DNA from 2 places in the Bacillus sp. FSL K6-6540 genome. Region 2 is predicted to be linked to the other one. Evidence: riboswitches for the same ligand, from Rfam matches in the RefSeq annotation. Region 2 holds a riboswitch; the other holds the start of a gene.
What was found. A riboswitch is a leader RNA that binds a small molecule or an ion and turns the genes downstream of it on or off. The one in region 2 is predicted to bind cyclic di-AMP.
Positions count from the first base shown of each region.

Region 1: it holds a riboswitch for cyclic di-AMP, as region 2 does, so the genes downstream of both, ehuB (ectoine/hydroxyectoine ABC transporter substrate-binding protein EhuB) here and MHH82_RS00490 (C40 family peptidase) in region 2, are expected to answer to the same signal.

Region 1 covers NZ_JBBOXH010000001.1:6,421,205-6,424,410, reverse strand. The annotation lists gene MHH82_RS28965 (flavin reductase family protein) at 1-161, shown strand, start outside; gene MHH82_RS28960 (SDR family NAD(P)-dependent oxidoreductase) at 344-1,087, shown strand; cyclic di-AMP (ydaO/yuaA leader) riboswitch at 1,456-1,602, shown strand; gene ehuB (ectoine/hydroxyectoine ABC transporter substrate-binding protein EhuB) at 1,957-2,811, shown strand; gene ehuC (ectoine/hydroxyectoine ABC transporter permease subunit EhuC) at 2,813-3,206, shown strand, end outside.
Region 2 covers NZ_JBBOXH010000001.1:100,946-104,151, reverse strand. The annotation lists gene MHH82_RS00500 (M1 family metallopeptidase) at 1-239, shown strand, start outside; gene MHH82_RS00495 (hypothetical protein) at 251-1,078, shown strand; cyclic di-AMP (ydaO/yuaA leader) riboswitch at 1,425-1,560, shown strand; gene MHH82_RS00490 (C40 family peptidase) at 1,565-2,038, shown strand; gene MHH82_RS00485 (GNAT family N-acetyltransferase) at 2,544-3,044, shown strand; gene MHH82_RS00480 (c-type cytochrome) at 3,206-3,206, shown strand, end outside.

The DNA of each region.
Region 1 (3,206 bases), 6.3 Mb from region 2:
CCGCTGATCTATTGATTGCCCGCGTCGTCCGATTTCACGTGTCCGAGGAGCTCTACGAGCATGGCCGGATTGACGCATCGAAGTTGAAACCTGTGAGCCGCATGGCAGGAAATATCTATTCGACCCTGGGAGAGATGTTTACGATTGAGCGTCCGGTCTGACAGGGCTTGAGCTTGAATAGGGTTATTGCTTTGCGACTATTTTTAGCGAACATTCTTTTTCTTCGATAGGTTGCTGGTCATTCATTAGGAAACGGGGTATTGGAATATCATGGTCGGTATTTGCCTATTCTACATGAATGGATAGCCGGTTGATGAATTTACAACATAGGAGTGATCAACGCATGAAATTTGATTCCAAGGTTGTCATCGTGACGGGGGGCGCCAGCGGGATTGGCGAAGCGGCAGTCAGACTTTTTGCAAAAGAGGGAGCCAAGGTCGTTATCGCGGATTATTCCGACCAGGGCCAAGCGGTTTCCGACGAATTGAGAGGAGCCGGCTTTGAAGCGCTGTTCGTCAAAACGGATGTAACCCAAGAGCAGGAAGTCACGAATATGGTGAATCAGACGGTGCAGCATTTTGGCCGTGTCGATGTATTGTTTGCCAACGCAGGCATTGCCCATGATGCTCCTGCCGATCAGTTAACGATGGATAACTGGCAGAGAACGATTGATATTAATCTGACAGGGGTCTTCCTGTGCGATAAATATGTTATTCAGCAAATGCTGTCCCAAGGAACCGGAGGGGCAATCGTAAACTGCGGCTCGATCCATAGCCATGTCGGAAAAGCAGGGGTAACCGCCTATGCTTCGGCCAAGGGAGGCGTCAAGCTGTTAACCCAGTCGCTCAGCGCAGACTATGCCTCCAAAGGAATCCGAATCAATGCCGTGTGTCCGGGATATATCGATACGCCGCTGATCAAGGGAAGAACGGAAGCGATCACGCAGCACCTGGTCGGCCTTCATCCGATGGGCCGTTTGGGACAGCCGGAAGAAGTGGCCAAAGCCGTGTTGTTCCTCGCCAGTGAAGATGCCTCCTTCATTACGGGCACGAGCCTGCTGGTGGATGGCGGCTATACCGCGGTATGATGAGAAAAGCCCTGATGCTAAGCATCGGGGCTTTTTTTCAAGTCATTCCAGGCGTTGTTATCAGACTTATTATGGAGTGTTTCAAAAATTTTTTTTCGGTCCCGTATTTCATACGGGCAGACTTCCTGATCCGGGGCTCATTCATGGCATAAAACATATATGGCATGAACGATTTCCGCAAGACCCGTCAAATGCCTGCTATATAGCGGAAAATGGAGCATGGATTCCATGACCAATCCGGTGTATGGACAGCCTTAAATAAGGTGTTCAAAAGGCTCGATATCCTCGTTGCAAAAACGGTGTTTTTACTTCTGAATTTCCAGAAAAAGCGGTTAAAGGGGTTTGACTTTTCCTGAGCTTCCCTTTATCATGAACACACGCTTAGTTTCCGGCATACATATTCCGGAAAGCGGGGGAACCAGTTTCACCAGGGGCGAGTCACTTGGAATTCACGAGTGTAGGGTACCATCTTACCCGAGTCCGTCAGCTAACCTCGTCAGCAGTGGATGGGTCTTGCATACATAATGGATGTTCATACAAAAGGCCCTTTATTCTCTATAGGGGCCTTTTCTCTATTTTTTGACCCCCTGCTGGCGGAGCTATGTCTAGATCCCCTGTTTGGTGGTCTTTTTGCATTCAATTACAGAGGAGGGGTAACGTCTGCAAATGTGGAACGAATTGAATCGATCAGACGGCATTGGGTCAAAGCGTGCAAGGAAGCGGATGAATCATCTTCCCTGAAGCCTCGTCCCATGCACGGGTATCTGAACGTCTATATATCCAAGTTAACACATGTGCTAACACGGATAATTTCGTCATGCCGTTTTTTTAAGAAAGTGAAAAGCTATTACGAAAGGTTGTGGAAGGTTTTGAAGAAAGTGGTTGTGCTGGTGTTGTCCGTGATGATGGTGGTATTGCTCGCGGCTTGCGGCGACAAAGGAAGTACGCTGGATCGAGCCATTGAGCAGGGATATATCACCGTAGGGTTTGCGAACGAGAAGCCGTATGCCTACAAAGAAGCCAATGGGGAGCTCACGGGCGAAGCGGTTGAGATTGCCCGCGTTATTCTGGAGCGTCTTGGCATCAAGGAGATGAGAGGGGAGCTAACGGAATTCGGTTCGCTGGTCGCCGGATTGCAGGCCGATCGGTTTGATCTGATCACGGCAGGCATGTTCATTAATCCGGACCGATGCTCTGCCGTCCTGTTCGCGAACCCGGAGTACAGCATCGGGGAAGCCCTTGCGGTAAAGCAAGGGAATCCGATGGAACTTGGAAGCTATGAGGACATTGCCAAGAATGAGCAGGCCAAGGTGGCCGTCATGACCGGTGCGGTCGAAATCGGCTACATGGAGAAGTCGGGCATTCCTGCGGACCGGATCGTACAGGTCCCTGACCAGGCTTCGGCGATTAGCGCCCTCCAGGCCGATCGGGTGCAGGCGATTACCATGACGGGGCCGTCCCTGCAGGCGATGCTGGATTCAGCCAGCGACGACAGCATCGAACGCGTGGCTGATTTCGAGCAGCCGGTCATCGACGGCGAAAGCGTTCGCGGTTACGGGGCTACGGCTTTCCGCCAAGCGGATACCGAGTTCCAGGAGGCTTATAATGCCGAGCTTGAAAAGATGAAGGAGTCGGGCGAGCTGCTGGAAATTTTGCAAGAGTTCGGGTTCACGGAAGAAGAGCTCCCGGGTGAGATGACAGCGGCTGCGCTCTGCGGGGAATAGTATGCCGAATTCTTGGATCGATTTTCTTCCGACGCTGCTCAAAGGAGCAGAGATCACGATTATCGTCGCGTTCTTTTCAGCCATCCTGGCTATCGCGATGTCCTTTGCAGCCGGATTGTGCCGGCTGTCGAAGCTCTGGATCGTCCGCACGGCGACGGCCGTGTACGTCGAAATCTTTCGGGGAACCTCCTTGCTGGTGCAGCTCTTCTGGTTGTATTTTGCCCTTCCGTTCATCGGCATCGAGCTTCCGAAAATGCTGGCGGCGATTCTCGCGATCGGACTTAACTTCGGCGCATACGGCTCCGAGATTGTTCGCAGCGCGGTGCTGGCCGTTCCGAAAGGACAGTGGGAGGCTGCCGTGGCGCTTAATATGAAGCCTTGGCAGAGGCTGTGGA
Region 2 (3,206 bases):
TTGAAGACGGCAAAACGGTGGAGCGAACCTGGAGCGGCAAGGACGGAAAAGTTACGTACACCCTGGAGTACAGCACCCCGCTCGCCTGGGCCATGGTTGATCCGAAATACTCCATCGTTCTGGAGAATAGACACATCAATAACTATATGAAGGCAGGAATGGATCCGAAGGTGGTCACACGCTGGAATCTCAGTATTACCAAGCTTGTGGAGACGTTGTTCGGCAGCCTGTCATGGTGAGGGGGGAGCACATGAAAAGTTATGCAGGCCAAGGGTGGATCAGTGTTAAAGACCAATTATACGTCTCCATTCTGCTGTTCTTGTACCGCATGCTGTGGGGATATTGCCTGTACCGGCTTGTAAAATCGGCAGTCGTCCCCCTACTGATGCGGTATCCGGATTCTGCCCCTAACGAGCTTAGTCGCCTGTTATTCTTCTACGAGGGCGAGATGAGTCTATCGTTAAGCGGCACGGTCCATACCTATGGTTGGCTTCTGGCCGCTCTGCTCCTGATCCGGATGGTATGTACCCCGCTCATTCGGGCAGGCATCTTCTATAACCTCCACCAGGAGGCTAAGGGCGAGCGCGGATTATTCTTCTTCACCGGCATGCAGAAGCTATGGAAGCCCGTTACGGTATTTTATCTGATCGAACTTGTTCTTACCTTTGTGCCCGGATACTGGATTCTGCCCAAAATCCTTCCGATCCTGCTGAACGGGATCCATGAGCCGGTTATGCTGCTTCATGCGCTGCCTCATGCAGCCGGCTGGTTTCTGTACGCCTATCTGATTCGCCTGTTATTGCTCTATATGCAATTCGGCCGTACGGACAATTCCGGCATGATCAGCTCCGTTCTTGCGCTCTTCCGCCGACTGGGCACGGCTGTGCTGTTATCCCTTACCGTTGGCGGATCGGCCTGCGTCATTCTTTTGCTCCTGAGCTCGGCATCGCTCTTCTGGGCGGGATTGATCGGCTTGATTATTCAGCAAGCCTCTTATTTTCTAAATGGACTCTTCCAAATTTGGGTAATTTCCGCCCAATATCATTTGTGGCGGGATTCTTCTTCGCAGCATGCCTAATCGTTACATTTCGTTACCATCATATGATAAACAAGCTCGTAAATATGCTGTAATCGGAAGCGACACATTTCTCTCTCGGACTTGATTTTACAAAGAATAGAAGCTCATTTTTCCTCAATATTACATTTTCCGATGGCCAAGTTACAAAAAAACCTGATCCCGCATGACGGGGACAGGTTTTTTTGTATAAAAATGAGCTTTCCTCATTTGCCAAATTGTTAATACTCTGCTAAAATAACGAATATGTTAGTAACAACTTTGTCATCTTTACTGTAACTTTTTGCTGGAACTATGTAATTTCGTTAAGCATGTTGGAACGTCAGACGTCTATGAATGGGTTCATCAACATTTTAAGGAGCCGAATTCCCATGATTGGGAAGCGGGGGATCCGTTTTGGGTGAATTGATCTCGCAAGAGAGGGATCATAGGGGACCTTCAACCGAACCCTTAAGCTAACCTCGCAGGCAATGGAAGGAGCTTTTTGTTTTGAAAAAGAAGTTAACGGCCATTTCTCTAGGCCTGGCCCTCGCACTCACATTAGGGACCGGAAGCGCTTTCGCCGATTCCAAATTAAATACTGCAATCAAACCAGCCATTGGTGTCTCTTATAAAACAGGTGGAACCACAACGAATGGTTTTGACTGCTCCGGATTCACCAGCTATATCTACAAGAAACTTGGTCTTAGCCTGCCGCGCACGTCTGGAGCTCAATACAAAGTCGGTACGGCCGTAGCCAAGAGCAAGCTGAAAGCTGGCGATCTCGTGTTCTTCAACACATCCGGCAGAGGTGTATCTCATGTGGGTATTTATGTTGGGGGCGGCAAATTCGCTCATTCCTCATCCTCGCGCGGTGTCATCATCAGTCCGCTGAGCCAGAGCTATTACGCCAATCGATACGTAGGTGCTAAGCGAGTCATGAGTCAGTCTACGTACAAGTCTGTAGCTGTGAACTACAATTAATTACTGGAACTTCATTGATTTATCCTTTACAAGAAGCCCTGGGTGTATGAGATTGTGCCGATCTCATCCAGCGGCTTTTTCTTTTGTCTGCTCTGTGTATACCTTTATAACGTTTGGGACAACGAAAAAGTTCCCACTTTTCGAGAAAAAAAGAAAATTATTATGCGAATTCACTTCGCCCCCTCATGTCGTTGCATCTTCTACCCTTTATATACCCTCCTCTCCCTTCATTAAACACCCTAATGGAAAAATATTGATTTTATTTTCTGAGGACTACTACGAGCAGCGGTACGTAGGTGCCGAGCGCATCATGAGCAATGATCAGTATGAAAAGTCGACCGGAGAATCCTCCTAAGCTTCGATGTCTTATCCTCGTCCTGCCCATACATATCCGTTTGCCCGTCAAAGGAGACCTACTTCTCTTGGACGGGCTTTTTGATGCGGCTAGAATGTTTGAGAAATGGGGTATAATTTAATTTGTAATTATGACAGGGGGACTTTGCCAATGGATGCAGCACCGATTTCATTTCATACGGTGGTCATGCGTGAAGAGCACGCGAAAGAAATATGCGCCTGGACCTATCCTCCTCCCTATAACATTTACGGTTTTCTTCCCTGGGAGCAGATGAAGGGGCTTGAGATCGAGTTTGGGGATCCCGACATCCGCCGGGAGCAGTACATTTCGATTTTGGATGAACGGAAGACGCTATGGGGATTTGCCCAACTGTTTCCGATGCATGAGGTTACGCGAATCGGGCTGGGCATGCGGCCTGATTGGTGCGGGCGGGGAATGGGTAAACGGTTTATGCAGACGATTGTCCGGGAAGCGAGGCGGAGGCGGCCTGCCGATGAGATCGACCTGGAGGTAATGACCTGGAATGAACGTGCGATCCGCGCGTACGAAAAGGCGGGCTTTCATATCACCGATACGTATGAGCGCCTTACGCCGACGGGAAACGCCCTTTTCCACTGCATGGTGTATGAGCCTCCGGCAAATGAGGAATAGTAATCTTTGTCTATATGAAAAGGCACAATTTTGTGTACTTTTTATGAAGGTGCGCGGTATAGTTGCTTTTTTTGTCACAACTGGCTATGCTGTCTATGGATGTTGGTTTATAATGGAGACAAGTGCAAAAGTGCAGTATACATAGAAGGGACGATATGACGA